Regions from separate parts of the Cellulomonas sp. Root137 genome, predicted to be linked through region 1. Evidence: predicted binding sites of a transcription regulator. Region 1 holds the regulator's gene; each other region holds the start of a gene.
The links. The regulator HrcA, encoded in region 1, represses chaperone genes, less so after heat shock. The targets are predictions, from matches to a motif close to TTNGCACTCGNNNNNNNCGAGTGCNAA.
Positions count from the first base shown of each region.

Region 1 (3,201 bases):
CAGGTGGTCCACCAGCACCCCCACGCGGCGCCCGGGGCCGGGGGAGAAGTCCCGCAGGGCGTCGGCGAGGTTGTCGACGCCGTCGAGCAGCTCGACGACCACGCCCTCGAGCCGCAGGTCGTCGCCCCAGACCTTCTCCACCAGCTCGGCGTCGTGCTTGCCCTCCACCCAGATCCGGCTGCCGCGGGCCACGCGAGCGCGGGCGTCGTGCACGGCGACGGACCCCGAGGCCGTGCGGGTGGGCTTCGCGGGTGCCGGGGCGCGCACGGGAGCGGTGAGCGCCACGGGCTCGCCGTCCAGCCAGAAGCCCCGACCCAGCGGGAAGGTGCGGGTGCGACCGCGCCGGTCCTCGAGGACGACGACGTGCTGGCCGCCCGACTTTTCCACCCGGACGACGGCGCCGACCCACCCGGTGGTGACCTCCTCGACGACGAGGCCGGTCTCGGCGGGCTGGGGGCGGCTGGTGCGGGTGGGCCGGTGGTGCGTCGAGCCGGAGCCCCCGAGCACGTCCGAGCCGTAGCGGTCGTCGTTCACCCGGGCAGCCTAGGGGCCGCGGTCGCGCCGTCCCCGGACGCCACCCCGTGAGTGTCGCGCCCCCGGCGTAGCATTGGCACTCCTGTGCGGGGAGTGCTACCCACGGACTGCTCGAGCGACGACGGAGGAGGCGACATGAGCGAGGACCGGCGGCTGGACGTGCTGCGCGCGATCGTCGAGGACTACGTCGCCACCAAGGAGCCGGTGGGCTCCCGCGCGCTCGTCGAGCGGCACTCGCTCGGCGTCTCGCCCGCGACCATCCGCAACGACATGGCAGCCCTCGAGGAGGGCGGGTACATCGCCCAGCCGCACACCTCGGCCGGCCGGGTGCCGACGGACAAGGGCTACCGGCTGTTCGTCGACCAGCTCTCGACCGTGAAGCCGCTGTCCAGCCCGGAGCGCCGCGCCATCGGCACGTTCCTGGAGAACGCGCAGGACCTCGACGACGTCGTCGACCGGGCCGTGCGGCTCATCGCGCAGCTGACGCACCAGGTCGCCGTCGTCCAGTACCCGTCGCTGCGGCGCTCGGCGCTGCGGCACGTGGAGCTCGTGCCCGTCGGCGCCCGGCACCTGCTGGTGGTCCTCATCACCGACACGGGTCGCGTCGAGCAGCGCACGCTCGAGCTGGTCACCGACCTCGACGAGTCCGTGGTCGCGCGGCTGCGGTCCCGCCTGAACGTGAGCGCGGCGGGTCGGCGGCTGTCCGAGCTGCCGGTCGCGCTGGGCGAGCTGACCGACGCGTTCGCGCCCGCGGACCAGGCACTCGTCAACGCCGTCGTAGCCGTCCTCGAGGAGACGCTGGCGCAGGAGTCGGAGGAGCGGGTGGTGCTGGCCGGCACCGCCAACCTCGCGCGCGTCGGCAGCACGGACGTGCGCGCGATCGGCCCCGTGCTCGAGGCGCTCGAGGAGCAGGTGGTGCTCCTGCGGCTGCTGTCCGAGATGGCCGAGGACTCCGCGACGGTCGCGGTGCGCATCGGCCGCGAGACCCAGCACGACGGGCTGTTCGAGACGAGCTTCGTGACCACCGGCTACGGCGACGAGGGCGGTGGGTCGGTGGCGCGCATCGGCTCGATCGGACCACTCCGGATGGACTACCCCGGCACCATGTCCGCGGTCCGTGCGGTGGCCCGGTACCTGACGCGCATCCTCGCGCAATGACGCACGCACACGTTCGACCTGAGACCTGTTCCACGACCGCTGGAAGCGAGCAGACCCTCCTGTGACCGACTACTACGAGATCCTCGGCGTGCCGCGTGACGCGACGCCGGAGCAGATCAAGAAGGCGTACCGCAAGCTCGCCCGCGAGCACCACCCCGACGTCGCGGGGACGGACGCCGGCTCCGAGGACACGTTCAAGGACGTCTCACGCGCGTACGACGTGCTGGGCAACCCCGAGAAGCGCCGCGCCTACGACCTGGGCGGGGACCCGTCGTCGCCCGGTGGCGGCATGGGGGGCGGCTTCGGCTTCCAGGACATCTTCGAGACGTTCTTCGGTGCCGCCACGGGAGCGGCCGCCCAGCGCGGTCCGATCCCGCGCGCCCGGCGCGGCCAGGACGCCCTCGTGCGGCTGGACCTCGACCTCGCCGAGGTCACGTTCGGCGTGCACCGCGAGGTCCCGGTGGACACCGCGGTGATCTGCCCGACCTGCAACGGGTCGTGCTGCCGTCCGGGGACGTCGCCGCGCACCTGCGAGGTCTGCGGCGGCCGCGGGTCGGTGCAGCGCGTCGCGCGCTCGTTCCTCGGCCAGGTCATGACCACGCAGCCCTGCGCCGCGTGCCACGGCTTCGGCACCGTCATCCCCGAACCGTGCACCGAGTGCTCGGGTGAGGGCCGGGTCCGCTCGCGCCGCACGCTGGCCGTGGACGTGCCCGCGGGTGTGGACACCGGGACGCGGATCAAGCTCACCGGCCAGGGCGAGGTCGGCCCGGCCGGCGGCCCTGCCGGCGACGTCTACCTCGAGGTGCGCGAGCGCAAGCACGACACGTTCGTGCGGCGCGGCGACGACCTGCACGCGACGCTCGAGGTGCCGATGACCGCGGCCGCCCTGGGCACCGTGCTCACGCTGGACACGCTGGACGGGCCGCAGGAGGTCGATCTGCGTCCCGGCACGCAGCCGTCCCAGATCGTCTCGATCAAGGGGCTCGGCGTCGGTCACCTGCACGCCCCCGGCCGCGGTGACCTGCATGTCCACGTCGAGGTGCACGTCCCGACCGCCATGGACGACGAGCAGGCGGAGCTGCTGCGCCGGCTCGCGACCCTGCGCGGCGAGGAGCGTCCGGAGGCACGGCTCGCGGCGTCGAGCTCCGGCGTGTTCGCCAAGCTGCGCGACAAGCTCTCCGGTCGGTGAGCGTGACGGTGACGGCCGCGTCATGAGCGCGCCCGTGTTCCTGGCCGAGCCCGGATCGCTGGACGCCGTGGCCGACGGCGCCACGTACCTGCTCGACGGCACCGAGGGTCGCCACGCCGGGGTCGTCCAGCGCCGCAGCCCGGGGGAGCGGGTCGACGTGGTCGACGGTTCCGGTGTCCGGCTCGTCGGCGTGGTCGGCGAGGTGACCGCCGAGGGCGTGCTCGTGCACGTGCAGCAGCGCGTCGTCGAGCCCGCGCCCGCGGTCGCGCTGGTGCTCGTGCAGGCCCTCGCCAAGGGGGACCGCGACGAGATGGCGATCG
Region 1 covers NZ_LMFG01000001.1:2,176,508-2,179,708, forward strand. Annotated here, with positions in the region: gene ASD18_RS10265 (DUF3097 domain-containing protein) at 1-534, opposite strand, end outside; gene hrcA (heat-inducible transcriptional repressor HrcA) at 670-1,692, shown strand; gene dnaJ (molecular chaperone DnaJ) at 1,754-2,881, shown strand; gene ASD18_RS10280 (16S rRNA (uracil(1498)-N(3))-methyltransferase) at 2,904-3,201, shown strand, end outside.

Region 2 (3,201 bases), 520 kb from region 1:
TCGACCCGCTGCCCGATCGTCACGACCGCCCTGGCGCGCGTCATGGCGGTGAGCTCGACCGCGTGGTGCGGACCCACCGGCCCCCCGACGATGCGGGCGTCGACCCCCTGCGCCGCGAGCGCGCCCGCGAGGGCGTGGGCGACGAGCGGCCGTGCCTCCCGGGGGGCGACGAGCACGAGGACGACGGGCCGTCGGGTTCCCGTCAGCGGCACCGGGTGCTCGCGCAGGGCGCCGAGGACGCCCGCGTGCACCGCGGCGACCGCGTCGACCCCGGGCGGGTCCACGACCGTGCGGCGGGCGAGGGCCGCGATGACCGGCTCCACCAGGCCCGTCCACCAGAGCGCGACGTCGGCGCCCTGGTCGATCGCCAGCAGCCGCGCGCACCCGACCACGTCACCGGCGAGCGCGGCGTCGACGACCGCGGTCGGCGTGGTCGGCACGTCGTCGTGGGAGTGGGCGGGGCTTCCGGCGGTCACGTCGGTCGCCAGGGCGATCCGCGCCGACTCCGCCGGCGCCACGCCGTCCAGCGTGAGCCGCCGCATGACCAGCAGCCGCTCGACGTCGACCGCGGAGTAGCGCCGGTGCGCCCCCGCGGAGTGCTCGGACGGCCCGAGCCCGTACCGGCGGTCCCAGGTGCGCAACGTCGCAGGTGCGACACCGAGGCGTCGGGCCACCGCGGCGACGGCGAGCGCAGGCGCAGGAGGCACGGCCGGCCCCGCCAGTTCGTCGTCCTCGCGCGTCACCATGGCGCGATTCTGCCAGGCCGACGCGATTCGGCCTCATCGGGCGCGTCGGACCACGACACGCCGACCAGGGACTTCATGCACAATCGCGCCACCAAATCAATGTGCGAACGGGTCTTGAACAACTTCTGGCGCGGTTGTAACGTCCTCTCCAACGCGTCACCCCGGTGGGACACCATCCGGTTCCCGTGTTGACGACTTCCCGGCACAGCCGCCCCGCACGGCGGACTGGGTCGGATCGACTGAGGAGGAACTCATGGCCGAGATCTCGCGCCTTCCCGGACCGGTGATGGACCTGTGGGAGTGGCAGTTCGACGGAGCGTGCCGCGACGAGGACCAGGACCTCTTCTTCCACCCCGAGGGCGAGCGCGGTTCTGCCCGCCGGCGCCGCGCCGAGGCGGCCAAGGCGATCTGCGCCACGTGCCCCGTGATCAAGGAGTGCCTCGAGCAGTCGCTCGCGGTGCGCGAGCCCTACGGCGTGTGGGGCGGGCTCTCCGAGGACGAGCGCTCCGCCGTGCTCGCCCAGCGCGGCCGCGCCAGCCGCGTGGGCTGACCCGACCTGGACGACCAGAGCCCCTCTCCTCGGCGGCACGATCGAGGAGAGGGGCTCTGGTGTGTCCGGCGCCGAACGCGCGAAGGCCCCCCACGGCAGTGCCGTGGGGGGCCTTCGCGGGTGAGCGGGGCGCGTGGCGCCCCTCAGCTCACTTGACGACGATCGCGAGGATGTCGCGCGCGGAGAGGATGAGGTACTCCTCGCCGTCGTACTTGACCTCGGTGCCGCCGTACTTGGAGTAGATCACCTTGTCGCCGACGGCGACGTCGAGCGGGATCCGGTTGCCGTTGTCGTCGACACGGCCGGGTCCGACCGCCTGGACCTCGCCCTCCTGGGGCTTCTCCTTGGCACTGTCCGGGATGACGAGACCGAAAGAGGTCGTCGCCTCTGCCTCGAGCGTCTTGACGACGATCCGGTCCTCGAGGGGCTTGATGGAGACCGACACAGCGGACCTCCCCTTCGCATGTGAGTAGTTCTCTGAGGTACGTGCGCGCTCTCGGACACGTCGTCGCGGGTGCCGTGGCCTGGAGCGCTGCTGGCACACTCACCGGGAGAGTGCCAGCCACTCACTCTAGGAACCGGTTAGCACTCGGTCAAGGCGAGTGCCAACGAGCGGTCCTGGCGAGTCTCTGCGTGCGAGGATCGCCGCATGGATCGCGAGGGCATCGCCCAGCTGCTCAGCCCCGCCGGATGGGCACTGCTGTCCGCGCTGCCGCCCTACGACGAGACCCGCACGCTCGCACTCTCGGAGCGCATGCGCGACGAGGGCATCGATCCGGCGCTCGTCGCCGCGGCGCTCACGCAGTCGCGCCTGCGTGCGAAGGCCGCCGCGAAGTTCGGCACGTTCGCCGACGGCATGCTCTTCACCGCCGCGGGCCTCGAGCAGGCGACGCGGCTCACGGTCGCCGCCCACCACGCGCGCAGGTTCCGCGACGCCGGCAGCACCCGCGTGGCCGACCTGACCACCGGGATCGGTGCGGACGCCATGGCCTTCGCCGGCATCGGCCTGCGGGTGCTGGCCATCGACCTGGACGAGGCGACCGCGGCGATCGCCACCGTGAACCTGCGGCACTTCCCCGACGCCGAGGTACGGCACGGCGACGGGCTCGCTCTCGACCTCGAGGCGGAAGGTGTCGACGGTGTGTACGCCGACCCGGCCCGCCGGACCTCGTCCGGCAGTCGCGTGTTCGACCCGTCCGCCTACGAGCCGTCCCTCGACGCGGTCCTCGCGGTGCGCGAGCGGGTCCCCGCCCTCGGCCTCAAGCTCGGTCCCGGCATCCCGCACACCGCCCTGCCCGACGACGCGCAGGCCCAGTGGGTCTCGGTCGACGGCGACGTGGTCGAGGTCGGCCTCTGGTTCGGCCCGCTCGCGCCCGAGGGACCCGGCCGGTCCGCCCTGGTGCTCCGCGACGGCGAGGCCCACGTCGTGCGCGCCACCACCGATGAGCGCCCGCCCGCCGGGGCGGTCGGCGGCTACCTCTACGAGCCCGACGGCGCCGTCATCCGGGCCGGCCTGGTGGGCGAGATCGCCCAGCAGGTGCAGGGCCGCCTCGTGGACCCCACGATCGCCTACGTGACCTCGGACGCGCTGACTCCTGTGCCCACCGCCACCGCGTACCGCGTGCTCGACACGATGCCGTTCGGTCTCAAGCGGCTCCGGACCTACCTGCGAGGACGTGACGTGGGGAAGCTGACCATCAAGAAGCGCGGGACCGCCGTGGTGCCGGAGCAGCTCCGTCGGCAGCTGGACCTGCGCGGCAGCGCGACCGGGACGATCATCCTCACGCGTGTCGCTGGCAGCCAGCAGGTGCTCGTGGTGGAGCCCGTCTGATGGCCGCGCCGGTGCGGGTGCCGTTCGCGCACTCCGAGCGGTCGAGCGTGGGGATCGAGTGGGAGGTCGCCCTC
Region 2 covers NZ_LMFG01000001.1:1,660,067-1,663,267, reverse strand. Annotated here, with positions in the region: gene ASD18_RS08025 (MerR family transcriptional regulator) at 1-746, opposite strand, end outside; gene ASD18_RS08020 (WhiB family transcriptional regulator) at 1,000-1,296, shown strand; gene groES (co-chaperone GroES) at 1,445-1,741, opposite strand; gene ASD18_RS08010 (class I SAM-dependent methyltransferase) at 1,946-3,127, shown strand; gene ASD18_RS08005 (glutamate--cysteine ligase) at 3,127-3,201, shown strand, end outside.
Region 2: the regulator HrcA is predicted to act here: its motif matches at 1,879-1,905, upstream of groES (co-chaperone GroES).

Region 3 (3,201 bases), on a different contig from region 1:
GGACGAGGATCGGACCGTCCGGGCACGCCACGATCGACGGCGTCCGGCCAGGTCGGCGGTCCGCGGGCCGGTCGGAGGCGGTCATGCGGTCCGCAGCGAGGAGACGCCGGCTTCCCAGGCGGTGAGCAGGTGCTCGCCGACCACCTCGTCGAGGTACAGACACGTCGCGGCACCGAACAGGACGTCGTGCAGCAGCTCCGGCTCCTGCTGGACCAGGGCACCCGCCAGGTCGCGCCCGGCGATCTGCTCGTGCACGGCGTCCGCCTCGACGTGCTCGTCGAAGTACTCCGTCGTGCCCTGGTCGAAGCCGTGGCGGCGGAACCCGTCGCCGTAGAGCCTGTTCGGCAGCGAGGACGTCATCTCGAAGGCGGCGAGGTGTCCGGCGGTCGCACCCCGCCACCGCCTGTGCAGCCCGAACAGGGACATCACGTTCACGCCGGCCAGGGTGACCGCGGGGACCTGCTCGATGTAGGCGCCGTACTCCGCGTCCAGCGCCGCGCCCCGCATGGTCCGCGCGAACAGCTCGCAGTGCATCCGCTCGGGGTCGCCACCGCCGTACTCGTCGGCCTGGATCTCCACCAGCGCGGACTTCGGGCGTCCGACGAGGCGCGGGATCGCCCACGTGTGGGGGTCCGCCTCCTTGAGCTGGTAGACCGACCGTTGCACCAGGAGCTCGCGGAGCTGCTCCAGGCTCGCCCGCTTCGCCACGTACCGAGCGACGCTGGGCCCTGGGCTCGGCGCCGTCAGAGCGAACAACGCCTCGGCGACCGCTCCCCGTTCAGGTGCGATCTCCTCAGGGACGTCCACACGCTCGGACAGGTGCTGCTCGAGCGCGGACTCGATGAGTCGCCGGGCACCCAGCACCTCGGGCGCCCACTCCCAGTCGTCGTCGACGCCCTCGAAGCCCCGGTAGAAGAGCTCGTACATGACGTAGAGCGTCAGCTGGACGTCCTCGTCCGACAGCAGGTCGACGGAGTGCGCGAGCACCCGCCGGGTCAGGGGCGCCAGCTCTCCGGCGCCCGCAGCCCCGTCGAGAGGAGTGCTCAGAACCTCCGTCACGGCACGACTCAGAGGCCCTCGCGGGCTGGGTAGTTTCACGGCCGGTCCTTCTCGACGCGGGAGTCCCTCCAGCCCGAGCCTGGAGCGGGGGACGCCTGCGAACAGCCTCACACGTGTCGCGGCAGCCGCAACCGGGGACAGGGGTGGTGGCGGGGGCGCGGGCCTCGGCTCGCCCGCACAAGGCGTGCCCTCGTCGCCCGGTGGTGCTCTCGCACCCGAGCGCCCCCGCCACGACCGTCAGGCGACGGCGTCGCTCCCCGACGTGATCGCGGCCGTGTCACCGGCGTGCTGCACCTCGATGCGCCGCGGCTTGGCGTCCTCGGCGACCGGGATGGTCAGGGTGAGCACCCCGTCGGAGTAGGTCGCCGAGATGGCGTCCAGCGCGAGGCCGCGACTCACGGTGAGCTGTCGCGCGTAGGTGCCGACCGGGCGCTCCTTGGCCAGCCACTGCACGTCCTGCTCGGCGCGAGCAGTGCGCTGCGCGCGGATGGTCAGCGTGCGGTCCTCGACGTTCACGTCGATCGTTCCCGGGTCGGCGCCCGGCAGGTCCACGTGGAGCACGTAGTGGTCGCCCGAGCGGTACAGATCCATCGGCATGGTCGCCGACGCCCGTTCGGCCGTCAGCACCTGGGCGAACAGGCGGTCGAACTCCTGGAACGGGTCGAATCGCGTAGCCATGACCCCACCTCCTCTGCGTCGAGGGCGCCGGACCGTCCGGGCCCCGGGTGTCGTCCGACTCCGTGGCCGGACTGGCTACAACAGAAGAAATAGCACTCTCGCCCTGGGAGTGCCAGTGGTGGGGACGGGTCGTTCGCGCGCGGCGAACGCCCGCCGTCAGGCCTCGCTCACGTCGTGCATGCCGGCCGCGACACGGTCGCGTGCGACCGCCGCCAGTTGCTCCAACAACTCGATCTGGGCGAGCCCGCGCCGGTCGAGCTCCTCGAACCGTGCGCGCTCCAGACCGAGCGCGCCGCTCCAGGACGCGAGCGAGTCCCAGAGGCCTCGCTTGGCATTGACGCCGCCGCGCAGGAGCTCGAGCTCGAGCAGCGCGGACAGGGGCGACGCCGAGGTGAGGCGCCCGTTGGGCTTGAGGCGGCCGACCCGCTCCCCGGCCGCGGCTCCCACGGACTTCCACCGGCTCAGCCGGAGCCCGAGACTCTCCGAGAGCTCGAGCAGGAGCACGCGCTCCCCCTCCAGCTCCTCCGCGAAGCTCCCGATGGGGCCGCCCAGCGGTGTGCTGTCGTATGCCCGCGCCATCCGCCGCGACCTGGCGATCGCCCCGGTCGCGCCGGCGACGTGGTCGGACAGGTAGATCCTCAAGAGCCGGGGGTCGACGTCGACCCGGTGCGGAGCCATCGGTCCTCCTCGGAGTGCGCGCGCTCGGACGGCGATGGGGCCCGACCGTACCCGCGCCAGCACGGGACGCAACCGGCGGGGTCCCGCTCCGCCGAACCAGCAGGAGCTGGACGACTCGGGTGGCGAGCGGGGAACGACGGGCTTAGCGTCCGACGAGCCGGATCGACATCGTCACCGGCACACCGTCACCCGGGACAAGAAGCGTCGCCGGGGCAGGGCACGGGCCCGGGCGCAGGAGCGCAGGCCCGCGCACACGCTTGATCGCGGTTCGGCCGCGATCGGCCTGGACCCATGCGGACGGATGCGCGGCAGAAACCCCGCGCCCCTCAACCCCTCTCGGATCGGTTGCGCCCGGCCACGGCGGCTGGGCTGTCCGCCGTCCGACGACTCGAGATGAGACCGCACCATGACCGACGACTACACCAGCAGCTATCCCCTCCCGGAGAACGGGAGCACCGCGGACACCGCGAAGGAGCAGGCCAGCACCCTCAAGGCGAAGGCAACCGACGCCGGCGGGCACCTGCTCGACGACGCGAAGGGCGAGGCCGCGGCGGTCACCCACGAGGCCCGGCGCCAGCTGGGAGACCTCTGGTCGCAGGCCCGCACCGAGGTGACCGGGCAGGCCGCCACCCAGCAGTCCCGGCTCGCCGGCGGACTGACCTCCGTGGGCGGTCAGCTGTCGCAGATGGCGTCCGCCCCGACCGAGCAGAACCTCGCCACCGACCTCGTGCGCGAGGTGGGCGACAAGGTGGACGCCCTCGGCCGCTGGCTCGAGGGCCACGGGCC
Region 3 covers NZ_LMFG01000003.1:346,153-349,353, reverse strand. Annotated here, with positions in the region: gene ASD18_RS16670 (CDGSH iron-sulfur domain-containing protein) at 1-85, opposite strand, end outside; gene ASD18_RS16665 (iron-containing redox enzyme family protein) at 82-1,059, opposite strand; gene ASD18_RS16660 (Hsp20/alpha crystallin family protein) at 1,297-1,737, opposite strand; gene ASD18_RS16655 (hypothetical protein) at 1,894-2,415, opposite strand; gene ASD18_RS16650 (hypothetical protein) at 2,822-3,201, shown strand, end outside.
Region 3: the regulator HrcA is predicted to act here: its motif matches at 1,827-1,853, upstream of ASD18_RS16660 (Hsp20/alpha crystallin family protein).